3 regions of the Peribacillus sp. NPDC056705 genome follow, and region 3 is predicted to be linked to each of the others. Evidence: riboswitches for the same ligand, from Rfam matches in the RefSeq annotation. Region 3 holds a riboswitch; each other region holds the start of a gene.
What was found. Region 3 has a riboswitch for S-adenosylmethionine ahead of ACFRAK_RS23060 (bifunctional homocysteine S-methyltransferase/methylenetetrahydrofolate reductase). Riboswitches for the same ligand answer to the same signal wherever they lie in the genome.
Positions count from the first base shown of each region.

Region 1: it holds a riboswitch for S-adenosylmethionine, as region 3 does, so the genes downstream of both, ACFRAK_RS08310 (methionine ABC transporter ATP-binding protein) here and ACFRAK_RS23060 (bifunctional homocysteine S-methyltransferase/methylenetetrahydrofolate reductase) in region 3, are expected to answer to the same signal.
Region 2: it holds a riboswitch for S-adenosylmethionine, as region 3 does, so the genes downstream of both, ACFRAK_RS06615 (Fur-regulated basic protein FbpA) here and ACFRAK_RS23060 (bifunctional homocysteine S-methyltransferase/methylenetetrahydrofolate reductase) in region 3, are expected to answer to the same signal.

Region 1 is NZ_JBHTYI010000004.1:335,278-346,080, reverse strand. It holds gene ACFRAK_RS08345 (YheC/YheD family endospore coat-associated protein) at 1-467, shown strand, start outside; gene ACFRAK_RS08340 (YheC/YheD family endospore coat-associated protein) at 485-1,555, shown strand; gene ACFRAK_RS08335 (YheC/YheD family endospore coat-associated protein) at 1,558-2,925, shown strand; gene ACFRAK_RS08330 (YheC/YheD family endospore coat-associated protein) at 2,922-4,118, shown strand; gene ACFRAK_RS08325 (YheE family protein) at 4,182-4,385, shown strand; gene ACFRAK_RS08320 (hypothetical protein) at 4,471-4,659, shown strand; gene ACFRAK_RS08315 (MBL fold metallo-hydrolase) at 4,833-5,657, opposite strand; SAM riboswitch class I at 5,941-6,045, shown strand; gene ACFRAK_RS08310 (methionine ABC transporter ATP-binding protein) at 6,114-7,130, shown strand; gene ACFRAK_RS08305 (methionine ABC transporter permease) at 7,117-7,785, shown strand; gene ACFRAK_RS08300 (MetQ/NlpA family ABC transporter substrate-binding protein) at 7,842-8,663, shown strand; gene ACFRAK_RS08295 (NAD-dependent epimerase/dehydratase family protein) at 8,908-9,945, opposite strand; gene ACFRAK_RS08290 (PucR family transcriptional regulator) at 10,119-10,803, shown strand, end outside.
Region 2 is NZ_JBHTYI010000003.1:387,597-398,399, forward strand. It holds gene ACFRAK_RS06580 (acyl-CoA thioesterase) at 1-466, opposite strand, end outside; gene ACFRAK_RS06585 (M15 family metallopeptidase) at 598-1,086, opposite strand; gene ACFRAK_RS06590 (DinB family protein) at 1,212-1,703, opposite strand; gene ACFRAK_RS06595 (ABC transporter ATP-binding protein) at 1,906-3,723, shown strand; gene ACFRAK_RS06600 (GDSL-type esterase/lipase family protein) at 3,777-4,478, opposite strand; gene ACFRAK_RS06605 (GNAT family N-acetyltransferase) at 4,696-5,202, shown strand; gene ACFRAK_RS06610 (aspartyl-phosphate phosphatase Spo0E family protein) at 5,271-5,465, opposite strand; gene ACFRAK_RS06615 (Fur-regulated basic protein FbpA) at 5,719-5,907, opposite strand; SAM riboswitch class I at 6,084-6,188, opposite strand; TPP riboswitch at 6,347-6,452, shown strand; gene tenA (thiaminase II) at 6,543-7,232, shown strand; gene thiW (energy coupling factor transporter S component ThiW) at 7,236-7,757, shown strand; gene thiD (bifunctional hydroxymethylpyrimidine kinase/phosphomethylpyrimidine kinase) at 7,726-8,532, shown strand; gene thiM (hydroxyethylthiazole kinase) at 8,529-9,344, shown strand; gene thiE (thiamine phosphate synthase) at 9,325-9,957, shown strand; gene ACFRAK_RS06645 (MFS transporter) at 9,996-10,803, opposite strand, start outside.
Region 3 is NZ_JBHTYI010000030.1:24,956-35,758, forward strand. It holds gene metH (methionine synthase) at 1-1,505, opposite strand, end outside; gene ACFRAK_RS23060 (bifunctional homocysteine S-methyltransferase/methylenetetrahydrofolate reductase) at 1,498-3,345, opposite strand; SAM riboswitch class I at 3,450-3,548, opposite strand; gene ACFRAK_RS23065 (MOSC domain-containing protein) at 3,660-4,310, opposite strand; gene ku (non-homologous end joining protein Ku) at 4,819-5,661, opposite strand; gene ligD (DNA ligase D) at 5,814-7,661, shown strand; gene dapF (diaminopimelate epimerase) at 7,863-8,849, opposite strand; gene ACFRAK_RS23085 (NCS2 family permease) at 9,026-10,330, opposite strand; gene ACFRAK_RS23090 (beta-class carbonic anhydrase) at 10,487-10,803, opposite strand, start outside.

The DNA.
Region 1 (10,803 bases), on a different contig from region 3:
GATCCTTCATTCTTCAAAAAGGGATTTCCCTTTTCGAAATCGATCAGAGAAAAGTTGATTTCCGCATACTTCTTCATCGGAACGATCAGCTTGAATGGAAAGTTTCATCAATGGTTGCCCGGATTGGGGACCCTGGTACAATCGTTTCCAATCTTGCACAAGGCGGATTGATGAAAAATGGGCCGGACTTTCTAAAGGAAGCATTTGGCCTTCAGGATGCCAGCCGCATATATCAAAAGCTCCTACGGCTGGCTAAAAATACTGCCCAGGCCTTGGTCGAAAACCATGACGATTCATTCGGTGAGCTAGGGATCGATTTAGCACTGGATACTGATACACATCCATGGATCATCGAAGTGAATTCAAAACCTTCGAAAAAATTTCAAGGCAGCTATGAAACCTTTCGTCCATCAGTAAAATCCATCATAGATTTCATGCTTGCCCTTAATCGCGAAAACCATCCATAAAAAGGAGTTGCTAGCTCGTGTTAATAGGATTAATGGCCGCGTCGGATACACATGAAAACAACTACTTCAACGAAATAGCCAAAACCGCTAAATCATTTAATATGAAAGTTTGTAAATTCTCACCTGAAAATATTGATATGGATCTTAAAAAAGTGCGTGGCGAGCGTTTTGATGCCGAGAATGAAAATTGGATCGCCACATCTTTTGATTTACCTGATTTTGTATATGATCGCTGTTTTCACGGATTAGTCCGTGAGTCAACGGAAACCCGACACAAAATCAATTGGTTAAAAGATAACTCGAATTTCTTAGGGCTGGGCCTTCCTGGTAAGTGGGAAGTGTATCAAATCCTAAAAAACCATCCACACCTGCAGGCATTTTTTCCAGAGACCGTACAAGTGGCGACACCTGAAGATATTACCGGGCATTTGGAACGCCTGGATAAAATCATCATCAAGCCTGAATTTGGTGCAGGCGGTACAGGAATTTATCTCCTAACAAAAACCGAAGGCGGCATTTTGGTATCCATGACGAAAAAGGGCACCAAATATGACCGCCCATTCTCCTCCAAATCACAGCTTAACAAATGGCTGCAGCATTTATTAAATCGATACCGTTACCTTTGCCAGCCATATTTAGAACTTTGCAACCAAAATAATGAGCCATTCGATTTACGGATTTTCCTTCAAAAAAACGAGAAGAATCAATGGTTGGAACGGGGCCGCGGAATTCGTACGGGACAAAAAGACGGAATTACTTCAAATCTTGCCACAGGCGGGGAAGCCATTTCATTAGAGACTTTCAACAAAAGAAACCCGGAAACGATTTCGATTGCTGTCGAACAAAAGATTCAGCATATCCTTCGCACCCTGCCCGTAGAAACCGAAGCTGTCTTTGAAAGATTATTCGAATTGGGGATTGATTTAGGCATCGATAAAAGAGGCCAATTATGGATCATGGACATCAACTCCAAGCCCGGAAGGAAAATCATTCAGGCACTACAGCCGGAGACCATGAAGGATATCCATCGCGCACCGTTTCAATATAGCCAGTATTTAGCCGAACATCTTCAGAAAGCAGGTGAATAGAAGTGAGAAAGACTTATCCTGCCGAAATTGCCTCTATCCCTGGCAATGTTCTCTACTATCCTTCAGAGCTTGGAGATTTGGCAGAGATTGAATTAATTTATTTCGGACGGCATTCATGTCCTGCCATCGTCAAACAAAACCCAGCCGTCAATCAGTCAATCGTCCTATCGGAAAGCCTTGCGGAATCCCTACTATTCGATCATACCGATATTCCCCTTCATTTATTCATTTACGGCAAGAGCATCCATATCGGACCGCTTGTCGGAATATTTTCCTCAGGGTTCACTGGCGTTTCAAACAAACCATTAGGGGAGAGATCGGAATTTTTCGCAAAACTCCTTTCGCTTAGCAGGACCACGGGCTGTATCCCCTTTGTTTTTGGAGAGAATGTAATCAATTGGGATGAGGAGACAATCAAAGGCTATGTGTTTGCTAACGATCATTGGCACATAAATGAATTTCCTTTCCCTAATGTCATCTATGACCGACTCCCAAATCGGTTGACGGAAAACCGCGATGGACCTAAAGAAGTGAAGCGGAAATTCCAAAAAAAATATACAATACCATGGTATAATCCTGGATTTTTCAATAAATGGGATGTAAATGAAAGGCTATGCGCAGATGAGCGGGCATTGCCTTATTTGCCGGAAACATATCCATTTCAATCCATGTCCGTGGTGGAAACCCTTCTTTCCCATTACCGGCAAGTTTATATAAAGCCCATTCACGGCAGCCTCGGTCTAGGGATTCACCAAATTCTTTATGATAAGCATGAGGATGTTTACTATTGTCGCTATACAAATGAAGCAAAAGAAAATAAACTGCAAAAATTCCCTACATTGGAATCCATCGTTAAACATATTTTTCACGACCGACCGCTTGAGAACCTTATTGTACAGCAGGGCATCCCATTAATTCGATTTGAAAAACGTCCAGTGGATTTCCGGGTCCATACGAACAAGGACAGTAATGGAAAATGGCAGGTAACCGCGATTGCCGCAAAAATCGCCGGTGCCGGCAGCGTCACTACCCATATTAAAAGCGGGGGTGTCATCAAAACGGTTGCCGAACTGTTTGGAGATGACGATGAGGCGAAAGAAGTCGAACGAAAGCTATCGGAAGCCGCGCTGATTTTAAGTGACAGTATTGAAAAGAACTTGGACGGCATCATTGCAGAAATAGGATTTGATTTTGGATTGGATAAAAAAGGGCAGGTTTGGATGTTTGAAGCCAATTCCAAACCTGGACGTTCCATATTCGCCCATCCAAAACTCAAGGATTTCGAATTGCTGACCAGAAAGCTAAGCCTTGATTATGCCATTTATCTTACGGAACAGACGATTACGAAATCAATCAGTGTACCGCGATGAACATTTTTTACGATAGCCCCACTGAAAATTGGTACCACAATCATGAGAATGCTGAACTTTTCGCGGGCTCTGCCAAAGAGGAAATCAGCTATAAAAAGGACCATTCGAATCAACCCCTGATTCCAATCACGATATATCCCGGTAACCGGATGCTCACCGTCGGAATTTTAACTGTTTCCAATCCCAAAAAGGAATCAGGTTTGGGTGGAAACCTGACCCTTTTTCGGGACCTATCATTATATTTATTAAAACATGGAATATTGGCGTATGTATTCACAGGAAATGCCCTTCATCCCGATTCGTTGAGAGGGTATGTTTTTTCCTCCATTTCAAAGAAGTGGATCGAATGTAAAGTACCCTTCCCTGACATCGTCTATAACCGTATCCCTTCGAGGAGCTATGAGGCGTCAGAGGAATTCCAACATCTTATTACACACTTTAAAGATTCCCGAATGAATCTATTCAACCCCTGTTTTATAGATAAATATGTAATGTTCGAAGCATTAAATGAAGATGGATTCCTCACAAAACACCTTCCGCCCACAACGGTCTTACGAAACAGCGATTGCCTTTATTCATTCCTGGAGACCTACAGGCATATATACCTTAAACCCTGCAAAGGAAGCCAAGGGAAGGGCATTTATACCATAATCAAAAATGATGATGATACACTATTGTTCAATAGCTTGAAGCATAGTGAGTCCTTCCCGGATTTCGCATCATTCTGGGAAACAAAAAAAAGGGATTTATTAAAAAGGAGCTATCTTGCTCAACAGGCGATCAGACCAAAAAAACTTTTTGGACACCGTTATGATTACCGGATTCTCGTCCATTATGAAAAAGGTTTTTATAAAGTGACCGGCAAAGCGGTAAGGATGTCACAAACTCAGGAAATCACCACCCACACTCCCCGAGGGGGTAAGCTTTTTCCTTATCAAGACCTGCAATCAAGAAGCCTGAATCAAAAATTAGCGAATATCGCCCAAAAATGCGGAGAGATTCTATCGAAAAAAATCGGGTTTCTCGGAGAGTTTTCCATTGATATAGGGGAAGACGAATCGGGTTCGCTCTTCATATATGAAGTGAACTCAAAGCCCATGCAATTCGATGAAGTGGAAATTGAAACAAACAGGCTTTTGCATTTAAAAAATCTTTTCATTGAATTAACTTTTCCCAACCTGACAATAAAATAACACCTCCAGCTACCGTTTTCCATTATAATTAAATGAGAAACTGTATATATGGAGGTAATACATATGATCACTCATTTTCAATGGGCACCATTGCATAAAAATCTGCCGGGATGGAAAATTTCCTTTTATTTCAACAAGAAGGCAGTCCAAGCCTTGTATCATAAAGATGGATCCATCGAGTGGACAGCTAACCCGCCTTCCGAAACAGATGAAACCAAACTCAAAAGCATGGTACATGATTTAATGATCTTCCATGTATATGAATGAACCCTCATTACATTCATGAAATCCTTAAACAGAATAAAAAAAACTCCTTTGCCTAAACTAAAGAAAAGGCTAGGAGGGATTAATTTTGGATAAAGAAAAAATGACATTTTTGAAGGATACCGAATATGATGGCAAGGACTCCGTTTACCTGGATATCGACCGTATCATCAATGAAGGAATGGCAGGCGGAAATGTGTATGAAGTCGCTAACCTTCAGAACATCGAAGAAGCACATGATTTTTATGATGAAACAGATCCCAATGAAAATAAATAATTTATGTGGGCCCTCTTATGGAGGGCTCCCCTTTTTTACTTATCCCGTTCATCTCCCGCTTGGACTGCATTCCCCCTATAAAAAGTCCGTCTTTTATAAGTAATCAAGTAAAACAACATCCTGGATGGAAGTTGTTTGAGTGACAAATAGAAAACATTAGCCTGAAATAGCATTCAAATAGTTCCATTCTCCCTCGCACTTAAAATATTTTCGTTTAATATCGATGTAATGATATGCTCTGAATCCCATTCATGCCCAGAAATCTCGATAAGGGGATAGCGATTCGGTAAAACGGCCTGCTGGATTTCATGAACGGTCAGCCCTTGAGAATGCAAGCGTAAAATTTCACCTTGTAGGTTTTCCAAATAATCGAGCTTTTTCCGAAACATGACCTTCCCATCAGGGACATGCCCAGCATGGCAGCAAAACACTTCCCCGAAGTCATATTGAAGTAATCTTTTAATGGAACCGATGATGACCGGGACAGACTCTTCCCGTAAGACAAGTTTTGTTTTTGGTGTTACGAAAAGGTCTCCTGAAAAGAGCATGCCATTACTGTGATTCAAATACACCATATGGTCCTTTGCATGACCAGGGGTAAAAATCGGCTCCCATGTTTGGGTGCGGGAATGAATGGCCTTCCCTACCGGCTCAGCTTTAAAGGCGTCTCTCTTTCCCCAGAAAATTTTACGATATTCAGGATATACGGCATCCTTTGCACAAACCTCAACCGACATCGGGTGAATGAAAAGCGGGACCTTTTTATTTTCCTGTATCCATGCAGCACACCCGGTATGGTCTTCATGATAGTGAGTCAAGGCCACTGAGTCGAAGTCTGCGGACTCATAGAATGGAATGAGCTCTTCCAATAATATCTGTGCGCCAGTATCTATCAATAGACCATCCGTTAAAAAGACATAAACACTCATCCCCGATTTGTTCCCGCCAGGAGTCCCGTTCACACAAACCACATCATTTATCGTGTTAATCTCTAACATTCAGTTGCCTCCCCATCATTACACAAATATAGTTTCGTCTTCCTTTTTTTAACTTTAACTATAACAAATGTATTACCACTTTACCCTTTTGACAAGGAAATTTTGGAATAATTAACCTGGACAATAAATGCTGGATTATAGCAAGATAGCCCTTTTTAACGGACCTTTCTAAACTTTAATAACAAAAAATCACCCCGAAAATTACAGAAACGATTGACATTGTTGAATTTTACAAATAATATAGATTATATTGAAAAACTTGAAATATTCTAAAATAATAATTTACTTATCAAGAGTGACGGAGGGATCAGGCCCTGTGATGTCCGGCAACCGCCCTTAGGGAACGGTGCCACTTCCTGCAGAATGATTGCATTCTGAAAGATAAGACGAGATATAATTTCGCTGCCTCTTTCTGAATGATAGGGGCAGTTTTTTAATGTTTAAGGGGGAAAGCTTATGATTGAAATCCGTTCAGTCCGAAAGGAATACGTCTCGAAGAAAAACCGAGTTACCGGAGTGGATAACGTGTCTTTAACCATTCAAACTGGCGAAGTGTATGGAATTGTCGGCTACAGTGGAGCCGGAAAAAGCTCATTACTCCGCTGCTTGAATTTGCTTGAACGTCCGACAGGTGGAAATATCATCATCGACGGCATTGATTTAACCTCTTTATCAAGTAAAGAGCTTCGTAAACAACGGCAAAAAATCGGAATGATATTCCAACACTTTTCACTGGTCAGTTCAAAAACTGTTTATGAAAATGTCGCTTTCGCCTTAAAGGCCGCGCATCGATCGAAGGATGCCATCAGGTTACGTGTATTGGAATTGTTGGAAATCGTAGGGCTCAGCGATAAGAAAGATGTCTATCCGGCGCAGCTTAGCGGTGGACAGAAGCAACGGGTAGGCATAGCCCGTGCCTTAGCAAATGACCCCACTGTTCTATTATGTGATGAAGCGACTTCAGCACTTGATCCAACAACTACAAAAGCGATTTTACAATTATTGAAAAAGATAAGCAGTAAGCTTGGCATCACCATCGTGTTGATTACACATGAAATGGAAGTGGTCAAAGAACTATGCCACCGTGTCGCCGTCATGCAGGATGGCCGTGTAATTGAAGAAGGTCCCGTTTATGAAATATTTTCACAGCCTAAGCAGGAGTTAACGAAGCAATTCATTAGCAGTGTTCTGGATTTCGCACTCCCTCCGCACTTGATTGAAGAAAGTAAAGGTACGATCATTAAAATTCAATTCGAAGGGCAAACCGCTGGTGAGTCGATCCTTTCGGATGCTCTCCAATCCCATTCAGTAAAGGGGAATATTTTACACGGTAAAATTGAGTATATCCAGGATGTCCCTTTAGGCATTTTAATCATCGAGTTAATAGGCGATGCCGCTCAAGTTCATTCGGCATTGCAATATATAAAAAATCGTTCCAGTTCTGTGGAGGTGCTAAAACATGTCACTGCTTGATTCCATCGTCAATATTTTACCTGATCTTAATAAAGCCTTTCTTGAAACGATTTATATGGTCGGTGTTTCCCTTGCAGTAGCCCTGTTGATCGGTCTACCGCTTGGAGTATTGCTGTTTACGACAACAAGGAATTTATTTTTTGAAAATAGTATCGTGAATCGATCTCTAGGATTCGCAGTCAATATTGTCCGTTCAATCCCTTTCATCATTCTCTTGGTCGCCCTTCTTCCTTTAACGGATCTTCTAACTGGATCGACGATAGGCCCGAGAGCTGCTTCTGTATCCCTGTCGGTGTCCGCAATACCTTTTTTTGCAAGAATCGTTGAAACGGCATTACGTGAAATAGACAGAGGCGTGATTGAAGCTGCAATTGCCGTAGGAGCCACTCCATGGATGATCATTAAGGATGTACTTCTTCCAGAGGCAAAACCGGGTATCATTCAAGGACTGACATTAACGACCATTTCGCTTATCGGTTACTCAGCGATGGCAGGGACAATCGGCGGGGGCGGAATTGGCGACCTGGCCATCCGGTACGGTTATTACCGTTATGACAACACAGTCATGATCACGACGATCGTCGTGCTGATCTGCCTTGTGCAAATCATTCAAATGGTTGGTGACAAGGCCTCATACATAGTTAACAAACGATAGGGATCAGTCATTTTTTCAATGATTCAATACATTTCATTAAACAGGAGGAATTTCAAATGAAGAAAATAGCTTCGTTATTATCAGTCTGTGCACTTGCCCTTGGGTTGGCAGCATGCGGGAGTGATGATGCATCCCCAAAAACTGAAGACAAAAAAGAATTGAAGATCGGGGCGACTACCGGGCCCTATGCCGATATGGTTAAAGAGGCCATCAAACCAGGTCTGGAAGATCTCGGTTACAATGTAGAGATCGTCGAATTCACCGACTATATCCAGCCGAATAAGTCCCTTGGCAACCATTCGATCGATGCCAACCTTTTCCAGCATAAGGTGTACATGGATAACTTCGCTAAAGAAAATGATTTAAAGCTTTCCGACCTTATCATAGTTCCAACAGCACCAATGGGCATATATTCGAACAAGTATAAATCATTGAAAGAAATTAAAGACGGTACATCCCTTGCAGTGCCCAATGATCCGGTTAACCTTGCACGTGCACTTAAAGTGCTGGTGGATGAAGGGTTGATTGAAGTTGATCCAGATGTCGACCCTTTAAAAATATCTGAAAAGGATGTAACGAAAAATCCAAAAAACATCCAACTCAAACCATTGGAATCCGCTCAATTGCCTCGGGCAACAGACAGTGTTGACCTATCAGCGGTCCCTGGCAACTTCGCTCTTGCAGCGAAAATGGACCTCCAGGATGCCCTTGTTTTAGAAAAAATGCCGGATATGTATCGAAACGTTGTTACAGTGAATACAAAAGATGTAGATTCCCAATTTGCAAAGGATATTAAATCAGTAGTGGAATCCGACCAGTTCGAAAAAGTCATCGATGACAAATTTGCCGGATTCGGAAAACCAGACTGGATGAATTGATTGATCAAATAATCGAGGCCTGCTTCCCCTTATTGGGAGCAGGCCTTTCATTAAGGACAACGTGGCTTCCGCCATGAAAAACCTTGAAATCCTCACGAACCATGCAAGCAGATCCATGTACTAAAAAACGATGGGGTTTTTACCCCATCGTTTTTTTAATTCCTTCACATTGTTTGTTTAAATCATCCTTTTCACCAAGCACACTTAATGTGCCTTCAGTACTTCAATAAAATAAAAGAAGGTTTTAGCCTATTGTCTGTTTCCATAATCCAAGGAGATCACTTTCATGTTGTCTGTGGATACCCGCTTTTCTAACAACAGATTCCTGACGGCCCTTTTCCCAATTCCATATTTCTTCAAGGGTTTCTGATAGGGGACGGAATGTTAGTCCATTATTAATGGCTTTATTGTTATCGACAGCCAAAAACCCATTCAGAGGTTCCTTAGCTCCCGGAAAAGGGAATTCTTCTGGTATCCATAAAGGCATCTCTCCCCACGGCTCCACTTTATTGTCATCCAAAAACTTTTCAGATACCCATGTAAAGTCAGCATTACTTCCTGTTACCTGTTTGCAGCCTTCAAGTAATTGCCCCATAGTTAGTGTGTAATCCGGTCCAACGGCATTATATGTACCTGCCATACCTTTTTCTATCATTTGGATGATCCATTGAGCCAAGTCCCTTGCATCGATGACTTGGATTGGACGTCCAGGGCGTCCAGGAGACAAAATTTCTCCCCCTTCCGCTATTCTTTTAAGCCAGTACACAAATCGGTCAGTGTAATCATATGGACCTACTATTTGCCCCGCACGAATGGACAAAACTTTCCCCGGCAGTTCTTTTTCAGCTGCTTTTTCGCTTAATGATTTTAACGGTCCATAATATTCACCGTATATCGGTCCAGCCGTTCCGCGGGTGATCTCTTCCGCTTTATCATCATTTAGTGTATGAACCTCTCCATTTTCATCAACTCCTGGCTCGGTTGGATCACTATAAACTGAGATGCTTGAAATATATGTATAATGTTTAACTTGATGAAGCAATCTGCAAGATTTAGATACAGTTCGAGGGATAGATCCTGATGTGTCAATGACTGCATCCCACTGTCTCCCTTTCAACATTTCCAGATCCCCGTCGCGGTCCCCTTTTAACTGTTCTATTTCGGGAAAGACATAAGGATCGCTTCCACGATTAAAAAGTGTGACTTCATGCCCTTTCTCTATCGCGGCTCTTGCTAAATACCTGCCTAAAAACCGTGTACCGCCCAATAATAATATCTTCATAAGATTCCCTCCTCTTTTTAACGATATTCCATAAAGCATACGCAATACCCTTTCCTAATAAACTTGCAACTTTTCTTTGATTATCCCTTCCCGGAAAAATTAGCAATATCCTATTCTTTTGAACTTTATTCTTTTTCGCTATAATGATAGGGAAAGGGAGAAAGAAGGTGGAAATGATGCTTGAAAATCTTAAACAAAAATTCCCGAGCGCCCTTACCAATAAAATGGATACTGATGAAATTTCTGACTATGTTTGGTTCGAAGACTCAAGAAGTTTACTTGGCATTCCCCGTTCAGATATCACAGACGAAGAAATCCGTTTATTGGAACTGCTTTTTGCTCCTTCCATAAACCCAAATAACCTCAATGTACATCCAGACTCATCATGGAAAACTTTTTTATCCGAACCGAATGCACCATTGCCTTTAACGAGCTGGGAGAATGTTCGATTTCTTCATTTCAAGCTGACTCATGCTGATTTTTCCAACTCCGATTTTGAAGAAGCCTTCCTAGCTTTCGTTCCATCTGACGCGGCTATTGTCTGGGAAAATGAAACGGCAGGAGTCTTAATTGAAACGGACGAAGAAGAACCTTTATCAACTAAACAACTAATCGCCATTTCTTCCACGCTTGAAAGTGACTTTTATGTAAAGACCCGTATGTTTACCGGGCGCTTTCACCCTATAAACCAAGACCTTCATCAGCACTGGACTCAGGAGAAAAAGTGTTTTGATTTGGCACAGATGCATCTGCCGGACCTAAAGGTGGCTGATTTGGCAGACATCATCCCTCACTCATTAATAAAGGATCCATCCGTTAAGGATGCAAAGTGGTATATCAATGAGATTCTTGGCAAGA
Region 2 (10,803 bases), on a different contig from region 3:
CTTCCCTTCTTTTTTTCCTTATTTGGGCCCGTTGTTTTGCTGATTCATTTAAATTCATTTCCATCTCTGTTTCAGGAACCAAACGCGGGACCGGAATTGGTTTACCTTCTTCATTAATGGCGACAAATGTCAAGAAAGAAATGACACATAAATTCCGATCTCCTGTAACTAAATCCTCTGCAATCACCTTTACGATGATTTCCATTGATGTTCTGCCCGTATAAGTCACGAAGCTTTCAAGGCAAACTGCATTTCCTTCGTGAATAGGGTGCAGGAAATCGACAGAATCAGTTGATGCCGTAACGACGTTGCTTCGCGCATGACGCATGGCTGATATAGCCGCTACATCATCAATATATGCCATTAATTTGCCTCCGAACATCGTACCAATATTATTTGTATCCGGCGGGAGGACAAGGCTTGTTTTTATGACCAAAGAGTCCCGGCAATATTTTGTTTCTTCCATGGTGACTGCACTCCTTTATGTCTGATTTCTCACTATTCCACTTTATCGAATTCTTACCTGTAAAGCAATTCACATGCTTATTTTCCTGCTTTTAGTCAAAATTTATGCGGCATATAATGAAACTACCCACATCACTGCCCTTTTGACCGCTTGCCTTGTTGCAGCTCACGCAGGTTCAAGCCAAATGTCATTTGTAAATGCGGATAATCCTTGAACCCAGCCCAATCCCCTCCCCAATCAAAACCTAACCCTTTAGCGATGGTTACAACTTCCATCCAATCCGACTTTCCATTATCGTTGCCGTCATAATTCATATCCCAAATGGCCTCGCCTTGTTTGTTAAGGAGGGCAAAATCTATCGCCAAACCGAAATTATGTAGCGACTCGCCACCTCTTGCATTCGTTACGATGTTGCCCGAGCCTGATCTGCCCTTTTCATAGAGTTCATTTTGCTCGGCTACAGACCGGAACCCCGCCGTAATGATAATCAGGATGCCTTTGTCATTAGCCAGTTGAATGAGCTCGTCTTTTTTTTCGGCGACGATTGGATTCAGCTCGTCAGTCAGTTCAATTTCATCTAAATCAGGCGGAAGTATATACTTGGACAAGAGCCCTAGCATCAATCCGAAAAAGCCCAATACCAAACATGTCCTTACCCAAGTGGCTTTCACTGAAAAATCCTTCCTTTACGAATATCTGTCCGAAAGTGAAAAACTCAACCAAAGACGGATGAGTTTTTCTTCTATTATAACTTTGCTTTCAATTCTTCTATTTGCAATAAATGCCGTTTTTCATGCAGTCCCACAAATGGGATCCATTGCTTCAAGCTTAAATCTTTAAACAAAGGGTGTGGAAAAGATTTTTGTTCGAGATCAATTTCCTTTGCATGGTCAACGACCCGTACAAAAGCTTTTCGGGATTCGGACAACTTTTCCTTAATCTCACTCAAAGTTTGGTATGATTCTGACGGAATGACAAAGGACGGGGCCTGGACCTTCATTTCACGATCTAAAGTAAGCTCGATCGGTTTATCCACAGTAGGAATGCTATCATCGCTTTTCAATTTATCGGAAATGCCCTTTGTTATGGCCCTTTCCATTAAATATAAATGATCCAAAACCTGCATGATGCTCCATCTTCCTGGTTCAGGATGGTTGTTCAGCTGTTCATCCGTTAGTCCGATGACCGCATTTAAAAGTTCTTCCCTGACTTTTTCATTTTCATTCACTATTAGCATCTCCTCTTATCAGCCTCGCTAATCTCCTTTAATTATTCCATGTCCTATATGAACGTGTAAAATAATTATACTTTTTGACTGAAATGAACCGCTTAAAAGTTGTCTATTTTTTGAAAAGCTCTATGATAGTCATAAAGGCAAAAATCATCTAATTCAAATGACTTTCAAAACATCAAGGATAGTCTAAATAGGAGTGATCGCTATGAGTGGAGGACATATTCCATTCAGCCACAAAGGCCGCAGTACCATGCATGCAATCCCCTCAAAAGGAAGCATATGGTTGATGCTCAAGCAAATGTTCAATCGGGTCCCATCGAAGTGGAAGTTTTGCACTTTGGTTTTATGTATCATGCTTTTCATTTCATTGCTTGAGTTCTCCATCCCCCAGTTGACGCAGTTTACGATTGATACAATCATTCCTGAAAAAAGATATGACTCGTTAATCTGGATTGGTGCAGGAATTCTTTGTGCTGCCATTTTATTGGCTTTACTGAACTACTTTAACAGCTATATCGTTTCCAAGGTCGGTCAAAAGGCTATTACGGATATACGGAATAGCATGTATGACCATATTCAAACACTGGATATGAAATTCTTTGATAAAAACCGTACCGGTGACTTAATGTCGCGGTTGACCAATGATGTTAATTTACTGCAGCAGCTCATCTCTTCAAGCATGCTTCAAGTCTTGACTGACACGGTGACTTTCATTGCCGTGGCGGTATATATGCTTTTCATTAACTGGAAGCTGACCATTGTACTTCTTTTTACATTCCCTTTCATGTTCTATATCACAAGGGTATTCGGGAAACGCATCAGGATGTCATTTAGGTCTGTGCAAAGTTCCGCAGGAGATGTCAGCAACCAGTTACAGGATTCCATTTCAGGAATGCGGCTCATTCAATCTTTTACAAATGAAGAATTCGAATCAAGGAAGTTTGCGGAGCGTAATCAGGAAAATATGACTGCAAACCTTAAGTCCGTTCGGCTACGCTCCATGTTCGGCCCGATAATTGATTTATTGAACAATATCGGTCTTGTAGCAGTCATTGTGGTCGGTGCTTGGCAAGTGATGGAAGGTGAATTCACAATAGGGTTAATCGTGGCCTTTCTCGCCTATTTGAGGTTACTGCAGAGTCCCGTTCGCAATTTTAGCCGGGTCATCAGCATTGTCCAGCAATCAGCCGCGGCCTTTGAGCGGATAACTGAAATATTAGAAACCCAGCCCGAAATAAGTGACAAGGAAAATGCCACCGAACTCCCTTACATAAAAAGGAAAATCGAATTTCAATGTGTTGATTTTTCGTATGATGAGAGTGTACCTGTCCTCAGCCATTTAAGCCTGTCCATGAAAGCTGGTCAAGTAACTGCTCTGGTCGGCTCCTCTGGCGCTGGAAAATCGACCATCACGAGCCTTTTGATCCGATTTTATGATCCGCAAGATGGCACGATTAAAATGGATGGTCATGATATCAAGGATGTGTCACTGAAATCATTACGGGGACAAATGGGGATTGTTTCCCAGGATATCATTTTATTCAATGGCTCCATTCGTGATAACATCGTGTATGGCAAACTTGATGCTACAGATGCTGAAATCATCGAATCCGCCAAAGCGGCAAATGCGCATGACTTTATCAGTGCCTTTCCTGATGGTTATGATTCTCAGATTGGAGAGCGCGGAGTCAAGCTTTCAGGCGGACAAAAACAGCGCATTGCCATAGCTAGGGCACTTTTGAAAAATCCGCAAATCATCATTCTCGATGAAGCAACGGCGGCCTTGGATACAGAATCCGAACATTTGATCCAGCAAGCATTGTCACGTTTAATGAAAAAGCGGACTTCAATAGTAATTGCACATCGTTTATCGACCATTCATGATGCGGATCAAATTATCGTTCTGGAAAAAGGGCAGGTTCATGAAAAAGGAACACATGAAGAATTATTGCTAAACAACGGCAGATACAAGCAACTCCATGACTTACAGTTCCCTCAACTTAAAGCGATATCAAATTCCTAGCTACTTCTTAGAGGGCAAAAATGCACAGGAAGCCTTCCTGTGCATTTTTGCTTTCATTTGAAATCATAACTTTCCAAAACCCGGTTCGCAATGAGCTGATACCCTTTTTCATTCGGATGTAACTTATCACTGAAATACTCTGTTTTCTTTTTACCTTCAAAAAGATCATTTGTAGGAATGAATAACATCCTTTTATCTTTATCCGCTATTCCCTTTATTGACAGGTTATAATCACGAATGAGCTTTTCAAGTTTTTGATTGTCTTTTATTGGGTTATATAGTCCTACTACCAGAATATCCGCCTTTTCGTTTGCCTCTATCAAGGTTGATGTAATCTTTTTGAGATGGTTGATATACTCCCGTTTTCCCTCAATGATTTTTCGGTCACTAATTTTCTCCAAGTTCCCTCCGTTACTATTGATCAAGTCATTCGTTCCAATAAAAACGATGAAAGTATCGGCTTCATCAAGTTTCGTTTTAATGCGGTAATCATCAAGCTGTTTCATCACCCCATCCGTTTCCTGGCCTTTTATACCGTAATTCCAAAAACTCACTTTTTGTTCCGATTGCGGATTATTCAATTCATCCTCAAGGCCTTCTATATATCCTTCCCCATCCTTATCCCCTTTTCCATAGGTTAATGAATCTCCAAAAGCCATCACCCTTTGCACATCTTCTGACTCCGAGGCCTGAAATTCATACGCAGCAAAACATATAACGAGTACTATAATCAATAAACCTGCCAATTTTTTCATTTGATTCTCCTCTTGTCTCTTTACTAGAAGTATTTATTTTTTTACATACCCAAAAAATCTACAGTCTTAACATAAAAAAATTGTCAGATAAAGATTCAAGAGTGTATGATAATATAAAACTTTCAATGGATTGGGTGTCATTCACCGTCCCTTAAACAAAATACGGGATTACCCTTCATTCTGGAGATTGAATAAATGATAGTTAGGAGTTTAAATCATGGAAGAGCTCATAGCGTTTAGAGAGGCAGGACTATCCGATCTACCCAGAATTGTTGAAATATATAATTCAACAATTGCTTCAAGAATGGTCACGGCAGATACGGAGCCTGTATCCGTCCAATCGAGGGTTAAATGGTTTGAGGAACATCATTCAGAAAGTAGACCGCTATTTATCATTACTATAGAAGGGAAAACTGCTGGATGGATGAGCTTTCAATCCTTCTATGGCCGACCGGCATATAATTCCACTGCCGAAATCAGCATTTATATAGATGATTATTTCCGGGGAAAAGGAATCGGACAAACTTCGATTCAAAAGGCAATTGAATGGAGTCCAAAATTAGGTGTTAAGACTCTATTGGGTTTCATTTTCGCCCACAATACACCAAGCCTTAAGCTTTTTTCCAAATTCGGATTTGAAGAATGGGCACATTTACCTCAAGTTGCCGAGTTGGATGGGATTGAGCGGGATTTGCTCATTCTTGGTAAACGTGTCGATATGTAATATCATTCTTTAGAGCTATTGCCTTGAGCAGTAGCTTTTTCATATTAATCGAGTGCGAATTGGCTAATTTAAAAATACCTATATGCTTTCTGGAGGTAAAAATGTTCACAATCTCTTTTACTTGTTAACGCATTTAATAGCGTATCCAATTCTTGACTGGCTTGAACAGTTAGCAGACTTGATAAGCCGTAAATTGCTGCCAAGTTAATCATTTCTTTTCTTTTCTCTTCTATTTTTTCTATAGTTACCTTAAGGCAAGGCATTATATAGCCACCTCCCATTTATTCAATTTTTTTACACTTTCATCATAATGAATCTACTAGTTAAAATCAACTATTTTTCGGAAATTAAATGTGTTATTTTAAAGGGTAAATGTGACAAAATGACTATTAATCCTGTAATTATGTATATTTTGTGTCATTTTCTATTAAACGCAAAAAAGCATCCACTAGTGTAGACTGTGAATGCTTACATCATATCTCTTATCCAAGAACCCAAACTATAGTCCATCGTTTACTATGTCATCCATTCAGAAGGTGACTCGGTATTTGGTTTATTTATAACAATCTTATATTCATCTTCAAGTACTTTTAATGGGGCATCATAAAGGTGCCTTTCATCAGAGGTTTTGTATACTCCATTGGCCAATAACTCTTCAATAAGCTTTGCCTTCCTCTGTTCGATCCTCTTAAATAATTCTGCCATGTAAATGGCTCCTTTCCTAGTCATCCTAGAGCCTGCTTCTAGTTAGCTAAACTTTATCAACTTGTTTTATTTTCACCAAATTATATATACCTTTTCTATTATGTCACTAAACGTTATTTCCCAAAAATAAAAGCCCCTTCTAATTCAAGAAGAGGCTGACAGTGTCCGTACGGCTCTTCTTATCTTCCAAGCATATGCTTGTTGGATTTAGCACAGTTCCCAAAACGGGTCCGCTGCCGAGGTTTCTTTGGGCCAAGTCCCTCCACCTCTCTGGATAAGAAATCGATATATAAATGATGTAGACATGATTTTATCCTAATAACCATCAAAAGTCAATTACCTGGTTCTCCCTTTTTTCCTGGACATAAAATGGTCCCTCTTTTAAATGCAGGTTGCATTTTCTTGTCTTTCTGATATGATGTCAGTAATTACATACAATTCACACCACTAGGGGAGTCTTTTTTTAAGACTGAGATGGAATTAGTTCCGGACCCTTTGAACCTGAACCGGCTCATACCGGCGGAGGGAAGTGGATGATATCGTCCATTTTCAGACTATATCCATCTACCCCGTTCCGTATTCAGGAACGGGGTTTTTTCATGAACAAAGGGATCCATTCTAAAGGAGGATGAACAATGGAGAATGTTAAATTAGAAACATTCAGTGATAGACTACATGCACGGTCAAAAGAGATTTGGAAAAGGAACCATTCACATCCCTTCGTCCAGGCAATTGGAAATGGTACGCTTCCTGAAAAGAAATTTGCCTATTACCTGAAGCAGGACTATATCTATCTCATGGATTATTCCAAGCTCTTTGCTTTAGGTGTAATCAAAGCTCATAACATCGAAACCATGGCAAAGTTTGCGAGTATTTTAAATGAAACCCTTCAAGTGGAAATGGATATTCATCGGCATTATGCTTCCGAATTCGGGATCACTTCCAAGGAATTGGAAGATACAGAACCTACTCCAACGACTTTAGCCTATACAGGCTATATGCTAAATGCAGCTCAGCATGGGACTTTGGCAGACTTGATCGCCTGTCTCCTGCCCTGCGCTTGGGATTATTATGAAATCGGTTTGCTACTGAAAGAACAAAATGGAGCAGCATTGGAAAACAATCGCTACGCAGATTGGATAAGGTCCTATTCATCTCCTGAATTCGGGGAAGCACATAAATGGCTGATCGCTTTGTTGGAAGAATTGACGGAAGGCATGCCAGAAAAGGAACTTCTTAGATTAGAAAAGCACTTTTTGGTTACTTCCCGATATGAATATTTATTTTGGGATATGGTTCATAATGAGCAAGATTGGCCGCTGTAGATGATGAATCCTGTCAAGAAACTGACGTTGACTGCCATGATCACGGCTATTACGACGCTGACCAGTTCATTTATTTTCATTCCTGCAGGATTTGCAAAGGTCTTTCCTATTCAGCATCTGGCAAATGTCCTGACGGCCGTTCTATTGGGGCCAGCTTATGCAGTGACACAAGCTTTTTTAGTTTCCATCATTAGAAACATGTCTGGTACCGGTTCAATTTTCGCCTTTCCCGGTAGCATGATCGGTGCACTTTTGGCTGCCATCATTTACCGAAAAACACAAAGCTTAAAATTTGCCTGTTTAGGGGAAGTGATCGGGACCGGTATTCTCGGTTCCCTAGCTTGTTATCCACTTGCCCTCCTCCTATTGGGGGAAAAAGCTGCGCTCTTTGGTTTTTTACCGGCTTTTATGCTCAGTTCATTCGCTGGTGCGATTTTAGCATTCATATTACTTAAAATACTTCTAAAAAATAATTATATGAAGGGGTTTTTTTATGAAAACAGCATTAACCATCGCAGGCTCTGATTCAGGGGGCGGCGCAGGAATACAAGCGGATTTAAAAACATTTTCTGCACATGGTGTCTTTGGAATGTCTGCGATCACAGCCGTAACCGCACAAAATACAATGGAAGTCCGTTCAGTACAGCCAATTGAAACAGCAATCATATCAGATCAAATTGCAGCTATCTTTGAAGATATTCCTGTCGATGCAGTAAAAATAGGCATGCTAGGATCAAAAGAAATCGTGGAAACTGTCGCTGCGTCCCTTAAAACCTTCTTGCCTGCCATCGTTATCCTTGACCCTGTCATGATTTCCAAAAGCGGTCATCATTTGCTCGACGAAAAGGCTGTCTCTGCCTTAAAAATGGATTTGCTTCCGCTTGCAACACTTGTAACCCCTAATGTACCGGAAGCGGAAGTACTTACTGGCTTGTCGATTCGAACGGAACAAGATTTCTACAAAGCATGCATTTCTATACAAGAAATGGGTCCCAAAGCCGTTTTACTTAAAGGAGGCCATGCAGCAGGAAATCCAAATGATCTTTTTTATGATGGGACTGACTTCCAATGGATCGAGGGAGAGCGCATTCATACAAAGAACACTCATGGCACGGGCTGTACCCTATCATCCGCCATTACATCAAACCTGGCAAATGGGCTGCCATTGCAAGAGTCGATCGAAAAGGCCAAGACCTATATTTCTGAAGCGATACGCAATAGCTTTTCAATCGGTAAAGGTCATGGACCTGTCCATCATTTTCATTCATTTTCAAAAAAAGAACGGAGTGAATTAATATGAAGGTTTCTGCAGCCGATTTATTCGTGAAGGTAAAAGAAAGAAAACCACTCATTCACCAAATCACCAACTTTGTTACGGTCAACGACTGTGCAAATGCCACCCTTGCCATCGGTGGTTCACCAGTAATGACTTCGAGCCCAAGAGAAGTGGCGGATATGGTCAAATTAGCAGATGCATTGGTTTTGAATTTCGGTACGATTGATGATAAAGCCATGGAAGCAATGGAGATTGCCGGTAAGACGGCAAATACCATTGATATCCCGGTCATTTTGGACCCGGTGGGAGTTGGTGCCACCCCCTATCGTACAGAGCAGGTCAAAGAGCTCCTTAGTAAGGTTACTTTCCAAATCATTCGCGGGAATGCGAGTGAGATCCTTTCATTGATGGGTGGGGATACCGTTACACGCGGGGTGGATTCGGGGGAACTAGCGATTAGCCATGCAGAGCTGGCTGCACAAGCAGCTAATAAATTGAATAGCATCGTCGTGGTCAGCGGAGCAAAGGATGCGGTCAGCGATGGAAAACATACATCCATCATCGACAATGGAAACCTTCTTTTAACTAATGTTACAGGTACCGGTTGCATGTCCACCGCTCTTATCGGCACTTTTTCCGGAGTCACCGACGATTTCTATTCTGCGGCAATTGCCGGAATCTCAACCATGAGCATTTCAGGGGAACTAGCAGCTGCAAACCTTCAAAAAGATGAAGGAACAGGAACGTTTCGTGTGCGATTAATCGATGCAATATCAAGAATGGATAAGGAAATCTGGATGCATGAGGTGAAAATGAATGAAGAAGTCCCAAATTGATTTAAGCTTGTATTTAGTTACGGAAGAGTCCATAGCATTAGAAAAATTGACCGAAATCATTGCAGAATCGGTTTCAGGAGGAGTCTCGATCGTACAACTTAGGGAGAAAAACAATTCCTCCCTTTCCTTTTATAAAAAAGCTTCTGCATTGAAACAGTTATTGAACGAGCTCTCTATTCCCCTTATCATCAACGACCGGGTGGATATAGCACTTGCGGTTGCAGCGGACGGAATTCATATTGGGCAAGATGACCTTCCACTGACTGTCGTCAAACAAATGGTTCCTGAAGATATGATTGTCGGAGTATCTGTCTCCACTCTTGAAGAAGCTCACGAAGCCGAACGAAATGGAGCAGACTATATCGGAGTCGGTTCCGTTTTCCCTACAAAGACCAAACAAGATGCAACCCTGATGGCCATTGGGGATCTGGAGGAAATTTGCCGCAGCGTATCCATTCCCGCCGTAGCCATCGGGGGTATCACTGCAGATAACATATCCGCTCTTTCTGATAGCGGGCTATCAGGTACCGCTGTCGTATCGGCGATCATGAATGCAGAAAGTCCGAAGGGCGCCTCCGAATCCCTTTTAAAAATCATAAAAGACTTTACTTAATGAAAAGAGGGGACTGATTACAGTCCCCTTCCTTTTGTTCATGTCAAAACGGTATTCTTTGTTTCCTTCCCAAAAGCTACGGCAATCGCACCCACTAGTATAGCGATTGTAAAAATGGTGAAAATCGAGGATATCGGGGTGTCTGCTGCAACTAAATACCCTACAAGCAACGGACCCAGGACACCGCCAATCCTCCCGATCCCTGCAGCTAACCCAGCACCAGTACCACGAACTGCTGTTGGATACTGCTCAGGTGTATATGCATATAGTGCACCCCACGCCCCCAGGTTGAAGAAAGATAGGAACATCCCGGAAACTATCAGCAGTGCCAGCCCCTCTGATGATCCAAAGAAAAAGGCACTGACGGCCGTTCCAATTAAGTATGTGATCAAAACGAATTTACGTCCCATCTTCTCTATCAGCCATGCAGCTGAAAAATAGCCCGGAAGCTGTGCAAGCGTCATGATCAAAACGTATTCAAAGCTTTGAATCATACTGAAGCCTTTTAGGACCATCACACTTGGCAGCCATAAAAACATCCCATAATAAGAAAAGACCACGCAAAACCATAGAATCCACAATACAAGGGTCTGACGGGAGTATTCCTTTTTCCAGACACTTTTCATATTGCTTAATACAGATGGCCTCTGCTTTTTTTCTAATTCCGTATACTTCGGTGAATCCGGCAGTTTCAAGCGCAGATACAGCGCATATAAAGCTGGAACTGCGCTCAATAACAATGCAACGCGCCAACCATAAGCCGGAATGATGAAATAGGAGATGAGTGCTGCCAAAATCCAGCCAACCGCCCAAAAACTTTCAAGAAGGACGACAACCCTTCCCCTT
Region 3 (10,803 bases):
ACAAGCGGATCAAAAATGATGTCACTTTTGTTCAGACCGTACTTATTAACGAGCAAATTCACAGACCGTGTAGCCACTTCCAATTTCCGTTCAGCATCGACTGCCATCCCAGTTTCATCAATGGTTCCTACGACAACGGCAGCACCATATTGATGGACTAATGGCACTATTTTTTCAAAGCGCTCTTCACCATCTTCAAGGTTTATGGAATTAATGATCGATTTTCCTTGTGAATGTTTTAATGCTTGTTCAAGCACGGCTTCATCCGTAGTATCGATGACCAATGGGACTTTCACTTTTTTGACGACCTCTTCCACAAATTCCTTCATATCGCCAAGCTCATCCCCATCAGGATCAGCAAGACAGATATCAATGACATGGGCCCCTTTTTTTACCTGGGATCGTGCAATTTCGGCAGCTGGCTCATAATGCTTTCCGCGTATCAGCTCCTTGAATTTTCGGGAACCGATAACATTCGTTCTTTCACCTACGAATAAAGGCCGCATTGAATCATCATAAATTAGCGGCTCTATGCCCGATACGGCATGACCATGGGCTGTTTCCGTAATTGTACGGGGTTTCATGCCTTCGAGGACCCTGGAAAGTTCTTTAATATGTTCTGGTGTCGTACCACAACATCCACCAATGATATTGATCCATCCCTTTTCGGCAAATTGCTTCATTTTCTCTGCCAGTGAAGTAGGTGACTCATGATAGTGCCCTTCTTCATCAGGGAGCCCGGCATTCGGATAACAGCTAATGGCGCTATTTGATATATCTGCAAGTGTCCTGATATGGTCTATCATGAATTCCGGCCCTGTTGCACAATTAAGGCCGACAGCAACGGGCTTCATATGTTCAACCGATAAATAAAAAGCTTCGATGGACTGGCCAGCAAGTGTAGTGCCCATCGGTTCGATTGTCCCTGATATGATGACAGGCACATCTTTTCCTGTTTTAGCGAATGCTGCTTTGATTCCGGAAAAGGCAGCCTTGACATTAAGCATATCCTGACAGGTTTCCACCAATAACAAGTCTACCCCGCCATCCAAGAGACCGAGTGCCTGTTCTGCATAGGAATCGGTTAAAATATCAAAAGTCGTTCCTCCCGTTACGGAAAGCGTTTTTGTAGTTGGACCCATCGAGCCAGCTACATACCTTGGCCATTCATCATTGGAGTACTTTTCACAAGCTTTAACGGCAAGCTCAGCTGAAATCTTATTTAGCTTGTAGGCGATAGTGCTTATTTGGTATTCCTCCAGTACGATGCTGGTCGCTCCGAAGGTATTTGTTTCAATGATGTCTGCACCCGCTGCTAAATATTTTTCATGAATGGATTGGATGATTTCCGGTTGCGTCAATGATAAATATTCATTGCAGCCCTCGAATTGTTCCCCTCCAAAATCCCCTGCCGTCAAATTCTCCGCTTGAAGCATGGTTCCCATCGCCCCGTCAAGAAGGAGTATTTTAGAATTTAACTGATCTTGAATCGCTTTTTTATTCATGTACTGCCACCTCTGATGTATGTTTACTATCGACTTTTCTAATATATTTCGTAAGTTCCGCCGTCATTTCATAGCGAAGGAACGGAGTGATTAAATATATGCCCTTGAATTTTTCCCTTGCCGCGTCCACTAGCTCTCGCGCGATATTCACTCCTTCAATCCTCGACTTTACAGGGTCATCCCCCGCTAACGCCATGGCTCTTCTAACATTATCAGGCAATTTGATGCCTGGGATTTCATTATGGATGAATTCGGCGTTCCTGGTGCTTGTCAAGGGCATGATACCGATGAAGATCGGGGTTTCTAAATGTTTTGTGGCTTCATATACTTCTTCGATCTGCTCCACGGAATAGATTGGCTGTGTCAAGAAGGATTGGGCACCGCAGGCAATCTTCTTTTCCATTCTCAGTACCGCTTTATCCAGATATTTCACATTGGGATTAAACGCTGCAGCAATTTTGAAATTTGCCCGTTGGCCCAAACTTTGACCCGAATAGGAAAGACCTTCATTAAATTGTTTGACCATACTTATTAGGTCAAAGGAAGATAAATCATAAACCGAAGTGGCGCCCGGGAAGTCCCCAATTTTTGAAGGGTCTCCGGTGATGATCAATATTTCGTTCAGACCCACCGTTTGCAGACCCATTAAATGTGACTGCAGTCCAATCAAATTTCGATCACGGCATGTTATATGCACCATTGGCTCTATATTCAATTGGTTCTTCAGTAAATTGGCCAGTGCATCATTCGATATCCTTGGTGAGGCAAGCGAATTATCGGCTAATGTAATGGAATCGACCCCTGCTTTTTTCAAAACCTCGGCACCAGTCATGAAGCTCTCTATACCTAACTTTTTCGGAGGATCAAGTTCAACTAGAATCGTCCTTTCTGTTTTGGCCTTTTCGAACAGGGGACGTTCCAATTCTCTATCATTCACTTCAATTATTTCTATTTCACGGGATTTCGTAAATTTCTCTTTCACAGGAGCCAAACTTCCAATCGCATTCTTTACAGCTTGAATATGCAGCGGAGTCGTTCCACAGCACCCTCCTATGATCGCGGCCCCCTGCTCACGAAGTTCTAGGGCACTTGAACCGAAGTATTCCGGCACAGCTTTATAGACGAGCCTTCCATCCACATAATCCGGGAGGCTGGCATTTGGGTATATGGCAATTGATGCTTGCTTTGGCAAACTCACTTCTTCCAAGGCCCGAATCATATGATGTGGACCGAGACGGCAATTCACCCCAACAACATCGGCACCCAGTTGCTCAAGTTTTTGAAAAGCTTCATTTAAATGGATTCCATTTTGAAGATTTCCCAGTTCATGCATCGAAACATTTGCTATGATCGGCAGTCCAGTTTCATATTTAACGATTTGCAGGACGGTTTCCAGTTCTTCCAGGTCATAAAATGTTTCCAAGAGAATCCCATCAGGGTTTTCCATCAAAAGACTGTATAGCTGTTCACGAAAACCCCGTTTTATCTCTTCCATGCTTAAATCCGATTTCCTGATGCTCCGCTGTGCCCCTATGGTACCGAAGACGTATGCCTTTCCTTTTGCCGCTTTTTTAGCAAGAATGACTCCCTGGCGATTGATTCTGCTTACTTCATCTTCAATTCCATACCGTTTCAATTTGTTGAAATTGGCTCCGTATGTATTCGATTGAAGGATATCTGCACCGGCTTCCAGATAGGCACGATGGATGGACTCTATTTGATCTGGGTTCGTACAGTTTAATTCCTCATAACATTGATCGATGCCATTTGAATACAATAAGGTCCCCATTGCCCCTTCCCCAACCAGTATTCTATCTTTCACGTCTTTACGAAAATCCATCATTACACCCTCTCTCAAAAACAATCCTGTTTTTGTCGTATTCTATGAGTATGAGAGAAAAGGAAAAAAAACCTTCTCAAAGAAGAAGGTTTTTTGAAACATTCTCCTCATCTATCAAGCTCTGCTTGCTGGATTTAGCACCTTTGCCTAAGCTGGTTGCTGAGGTTTCTTCGGGCCAGTCCCTCCACCTCTCTCGATAAGATCCATTTATATAATTTTCATAAGATTTCAAAATTTGATTATATTTAATTTACATTAATAATCTGTCAATTTCAATACCTGATCGACATTTTTTTCACTTTTGCAAAAATCATTCAACCTTTTGCAGCTTGAACACTCTTCAAAATCCTTTGTTTCCAGTCTTCCGCTAACGAGTCTAGTGTAAGTAAAGCCTTTGCGCCTTCCAGCCCATCTCGTTTATGAAGGAGTACCTCTGCTGCATAATGAACTGAAATTTTTTCCTGCAAACGATCTATCAGCCCAATATCGTTTTGTTTATTTATCGTTCCTTCTTGAAGTACTCTTGCAAAATAACCAGTGAAACTCGTTTTCAGCACGAGTTCCAAAAACTTAGGTTCTTGATTGAAATGGGAAATGGTCGAACAAGGTATCCTCCCCTGGTTAATTTGAACAATCACTTCGCCTATTTGATAAATATCGCCAATATATGTTGTTTCTTCCCTCATCCCCGCTACGGTTAAATTTTCACCGAATGCAGGGATTTCCAGTTTTTTAGAGAATTTTTCATTCCATATTGAATAATGCTCAAAGGGGTAAAAGCACAAAACGCGATCAGGACCTCCATGGAACTTTACATTACCAACCCCATCACCAATTATACCTGATTTAGTCACTGTCACATTATCCTGTTCTTGTTTATCCATTGCTGAATAGATTTCGATATTTGAAAAAATTTCTTGTTTCGGCTTCCCGGCATGAAGTGCTTTGATTTTTCCATTTTCCATTTTGCATCTTCCATTCATATTTAATTTATATCATCCTGTATGTATAAATTATACTAAAAGTCCATTTTATACTGTAGTTTTTTATAAGAATATGAAAATGCAAAAGCCTCATGAGCCGTTAAATGGGGGAAATATCATTGATTTCCAGAAAAATTCATAGGTTAGTTTCAGTAATTTTGTTGCTATTTCAGAATTAAATATGGTAGAATATGAACACAATATATAGTCGAAAACTACAACCGTTCGCCTATATGTTGATTTTCACGATTGAATTCCTCATTGTCGCTCTTTAGGGAGCGAATTTTTTTTGCCTTCATTTCCATCCACCATTTTCTTTTATTTCCATTCTGTTTCTTACATCGTGATCCACTTACATATTTGCACTTTCCTTACCTATGTAAATCTCCCCCCTATTAATTCACTTTCTTTACCATTTAGAAAGCAAATTACCTTGCTAAAACAAGCAGAAAGCCGAGCGACATCATGTGTCTTCCGCTCAGCTTCCTGTTTAAGCTTGCTTCTTTTTTTTCGGTGCCACTTTCTTTCGGGTCGTCTTTTTCATTTCCGTTTCATCATGTTTCGTACGGTCAATGGATGCCTGTAATGCCTCCATTAAATCGGTTACATTGTTGGAAATTGGTTCTTTTGTTTTGGCTGGAATCGTCGTCTGTCCTGCTTTCTTTGATTCAATCAATTCAAGTAACGCGGTTCGATAGTCATCGGTGTATTTTGTCGGATCGAAAGTAGTCGTTAATTGATCTATCAATAATACGGCAGTATCGATTTCTTTTTTTACAATGGTATCGTTGGCAGGAATATTCGGAACATCCGCTGTGGGGCGAACTTCATCCGGATAATGAATCGTTTCCATCACCAAGGTATTATCAACGACTCGGATTACCGCCATTTGTTCTTTGGAGCGAATGATGATTTTCGCTAGCCCTACCTTATTCGATTCCTTGAGTGCCTGTCTCAAAAGGGAATAAGCTTTTATCCCTCCGTCATTAGGAGACATGTAATAACTCCGGTTAAAATAAATGGGATCTATTTCTTCAATTTTAACGAAATCCACGATTTCCACGGCTTTTTCTTCGTTTTGTTTTTTCAGTTGTTCTAGTTCATTGTCTTCCAATACAACAAACTTTCCCTTTGTATACTCAAAAGCGCGGACTATATCATCCTTCCCCACTTCTTTCTGGCATACCGGGCAAACCTTTTCGTATTTAATCGGTGAATGACATTCCTTGTGCAACGTCCTCAAAGAAATATCCTTATCCTCCGTTGCAGCATGAAGTTTGATCGGAATGTTCACCAAACCGAATGATATGCTCCCCTTCCACATCGTATGCATATTCGTCACCTCATAACTTATTTTTAAAGAGAAGAACAATTTTATTATTCCCCTTTGTTCAAAAAAAACCGAAAAAACAATTGCCAACTCTAACACTTCGTTTTTTTGGCAAAATAATGTTAATCAATTATTTGCGGAGGTAAATACAAAAAATGAAACCGATGCTGCCTACCTATTACCCTGAAGCCCCCAATTCCAAGGATTGGCGTTATGAAGTCAAATATGACGGCTTTAGGGCTATATTAACGATAGACTCCGATACCATTAGCATTTCGAGTCGGAACGAAAAGGAATTATCACCACAATTCCCGGAAATCATTGCTTACATCAAAAATCTGCACCTGGAAGAATATCTCCCGCTTCGGATGGATGGCGAATTGGTCTGGCTTACCAATCAGGCGAAAGCCGACTTTTTCCAAATACAGTGGCGAGGACGCCTTGGGAAACAATCCTTAATTTCAGAAAAGGCCCGTTTTTCCCCATGCCGGTTCATAGCGTTTGACCTGCTTAGCATCAGCGGAAAAAACGTAGCAGCTAAACCCATGGAAGAAAGAAGGGAATTGATGTTGAATATGGGGGCAAATCTTGGCTTTCCTATGCCTCCTGATCCCAACGATAAGGCTTTGATACAATTAATAGAGAGTTTTGACGTATTGGATAATGCCTTGAATAAGGTCACCCTATTAGATGGCGAAGGGGTTGTCGCCAAGGAAATTGGTGGGACTTGGCAGGAAGGGAAACGTACTGCCTCATGGATCAAGGTGAAAAATTGGAAGACCGTTTCTTGTTTCATTACAGCATTGCACAAAGAAAATGGTTACGTTTCCCTCGCAGTTTTCAAAGAAGGTGCCGTAACCAAAATCGGAAGTGTTAAAAATGGACTGAGTCCTCAAGATAAAAGGATATTATATGAACTGATCAAGCAAAATGCATCAGACGAGGACATACAATTTTTTTATATCCATCCATCCATTTGCATCGAAGTCCAATTCTTACACGTGTATGAGGAGAATGAATTGCGTGAGCCTCAGTTTTCACAATGGCTTTTACAAACGGCTCCTGAAGAATGTACCTGGGAGAAATTCGTGCTAGGTCAATATACATTTCCAGATACTGTACAAATAACTTCCAGGGATAAACCGCTTTGGATAACAGGAAATAAAAAGGTGGTAAAGGTTGAATACCTTCATTATTTACGGGAGGTTTCAGCTTTCTTCTTACCCTTCTTGAAGGATAAACTGCTTACGACGATCCGCTATCCTCATGGCACTTTGGATAAAGAAAGATTTTTCCAGAAAAACAAACCTGATTATGCGCCGTCCTTTATTAAAACGTTCATTGATGAAGATATCGAGTATATGCTATGTAACGATATTGAAACGCTTCTTTGGTTCGGCAATCAACTTGCATTGGAATTCCATGCGCCATTTCAGAAAGCGGGTAAAACACGTCCCGACGAAATCGTCCTGGACTTGGATCCTCCTTCCATCGAATATTTCTCCTTAGCGATAAAGGCCGCACAGGAAATAAAGAAGGTGATGGATTCATTAAGGATAAAAGCTTTTGTAAAAACTTCAGGTAACAAAGGACTGCAAATACACATCCCACTGCCTGCAGACACATTTACTTATCAAGAGACACGCATTTTCACTGACTTTCTCGGTGACTACTTATCAAGTTCCACCCCAAATGATTTTACTACGGAAAGGATGAAAATAAATCGGCATAATCGACTTTACCTGGACTTTGTGCAGCATAGTGAAGGAAAAACCATCATCCTTCCTTATTCCCCGCGGGGAAATTCTTTCGCTGGTGTGGCTACACCCTTGTTTTGGAAGGAAGTGGACGAAAGTCTCCAGTTAAAGGACTTTACGATTGAAACCATACCAAGCAGAATAAAAAGGGAAGGGTGTGCATTTATGGATTACAGACTCATCGATAATGGACCAGCCTTTTTGGAAGTATTGTCGTTCCTAAAACAAAAAAAGACCAACAACTGATGGTCTTAAGGAGTTTAATATGGAACGTTGATCCCCCTCACCAGGCACTCTTCCTGGAACGCACTTTTCTATGCAGGAGCCCCGTGACTTCCGTTCCGGATTAACGGGAATGGTCTTTTGATTACATTACTAAGAGGTTTTTAAATGAGAAAACTGCAGGCAAACTCTCTTTTCTTCGAGTTTGCTGCAGTCTGAAATTTTTTATAATTTTGTTTTCAAATAACTTTGAACTTCATCCTGAAGCTTGGCATATAAGCTTGTTTCCAATTCAAAATCCTCTTTTTCAAGCACTTCAAATTTTTCAGGCTGATCTAAGTCCATTTCAATCGATACCTTGAATTCATAGGTTGCGTTCCCGATTAAATCAATTGAATACTTTTGGCTTTCATCATCATGGTGGACCACGCATTTAACTTTTCCGCCGTTATTGTAGACAGATATTTCACTTTCCAACGCGTTTAATCCAACAGAGCATGTTACTAGGCTTGAGGCTGACATCGCCGTTCCACACGCATTTGTGAAGCCTACCCCCCGTTCGAATGTCCGCACATAAATGCTCCCTGGTTCCAGCTCCTTCACAAAGCTGACATTGACACCATCAGGGAAAAGCTCATTCGGTTGATTGACCTTTGTTGAAAGTTCGTCCTGCAAACCACTTTGCAAAACCTCACTATCGACCAGCGTGATCAAATGTGGATTAGGAACCGCCAATGCCGAAAATAATAGGGTATCATGAAGTTCCGGCAATAATTCGTTTTGCAACTGTTCTTTAGCCAATACAAGAGGTAGATCCTTCACATTAAAACTTACCGGTGAAATTTCCACCTTGAAAGTCGGAATTCCCTCATAAATATCTTCCGTTTTTTCCACGAGTAGATTTGCCTTCATGGTTTCCACAATCATTTTATCGAGTCCTAGAACGTCGTTCGCGTATCGTGCAACACAGCGAAGTCCATTGCCGCACATCGAGGCTTCCGAACCATCCGCATTAAAAACACGCATCCGGCAATCAGCATGTTCACTTTTCATTACGAACAAAATACCATCCGCCCCAAGCTTCTCCCTATTGCATAGGGCCTTCGCGAAATTTTTCCGCTCCTCTTCAGTAAACGTCAGGGCCGTAGTCAACTCATCAATGATTAAGAAATCATTTCCTGAACCATGGCTTTTTAAACCTTCAATAATCATCCTGTCACATCCTCTAATATGCTGCTTGTCATATATCAATTTTTTAATATTCTATATCATAGCATTTTCAAGCTGGATGTGTCATCGCGTAAATCACATTATATCCATTTTTTCCGACGAAAAAATAAGAAGAGCGGTTGGAATAAGAATTAACTCATTCCAACCGCTCTATTGGATTATTTACCGATCATACCAATGATGAAATAGACGATAAACATTCCGGCACTCACATACATCGGGGCTGACACTTCTTTCGCTTTTCCGGTTACCAGCTTCAAGAACGGGTACAGGATGAAACCGAATGCCATTCCATCGGCAATGCTGTAAGTGAAAGGAATGATCGTGATGATCATGATTGCAGGTATGCTCTCGGTTAAATCGCTGAAATCCAGCTCTTTTATATTTCCGAGCATCAAGATGCCAATGATAATTAAGATGGGGGCAATGGCGCTATCAGGGATTACTTTAATCACCGGTATAAATAGAAGTGATAGAATGAATAGCACGCCCGTCACCACGGAAGTAAAACCAGTTCTGCCTCCTGATGCGATTCCAGCTGCCGTTTCAACTGTAGCAACGGTAGGACTCGAACCGAATATACCTGAAAACAGAACGGACACACTTGTCGCCTGCAGCGACTTTTTATAGGCATCCTGGCGGTTTATGCTATCTACATGCCCGTGTACAAGACCAATATTTTCAAAAACAAGAACCATCGTCATTGCAAATACACTTATCCAGAATTCTATCCGGTTCGCTTCCAAGAACGATAATGAAAAGAATAGATCGCCGTAGGAAGCTGTGTCAATGCCTGAAAAATGAATTTTTGAAAGTTGAACTGTCCCGAACCAATAAGCAATGAGGCTGCCTGCCAGGATGGTAATCATGAAATTACCGGGGACATTCTTGATGAACAGAGTAATTGCCAGCAAAAAGGTCAACACCGTTGCACACACCGCTGGATCGCTTAAATCTCCCAGTGCGACGATAGATGATGAACCTCTCGTGATTATCCCGCCCTTCTCGAGACCGATTAGCATCAAGAATAAGCCAAGACCGACAGATATGGCTTCTTTTATCGACCTTGGAATCGAATCACTGATTAACTTAGAGTATTTTGTAAAAGCGATGACTACAAAAATAACCCCTGAGATAAATACAGCACCCAATGCCGATTGCCAAGATAGACCCATTCCTTGGACCATGGTATAAGCAAATAGGGCATTTACGCCCATTCCTGGAACGAGGAGGATTGGGACATTCGCCCAAAGTCCTATCATGACACAGCTTAAAGCCGATAAAAGAATCGTCGCAATCACTGCACCATTAATCGGAATGCCCGCTTCCGATAAAATCAGGGAATTCACGATGAGAATATAGACTATTGTAAAATAGCCGACCACTCCAGCAAGGATTTCACGCTTCCCATTCGTTCCATAGTCGGAAAAATGAAAAAACGTCTCCAAGTTTAATTTCTTCATGTTGTATCCTTATTAAATTTGTCCCTCGCCCACCCGTTTGTATTAGTGACAAACTACACTTGGCGATTTTAACAAAAAAAAGGATAAAAATAAATAGTATTGATCAGAATTTGAAAAAAACTGTCGGAAATAATCCCGACAGCCTCGTTGAATATATTATTTTTGTCCTTCGGCATACCCATCGACTACCAATTCCAGCTTCCCTGTATCAGGTGAAATGATAAGACCATGTACAGGAATATTTTTAGGAATCAAAGGGTGCCCTTTAATCACTTCCACACTTTTCTTACAACTTTCATAAACATCGTCAAATCCGCGAAGCCAACTCCGAATATCTATTCCTGAAGCTCCAAGGGTATCGATGGTGCTTTGTGGAATATCACGTTCGATCATCTTCCCTACCATAGAATCAGCATCGACTGATGCCATCCCGCAATCATGGTGAGGAATGACCAATACTTCATCCGCCTTTA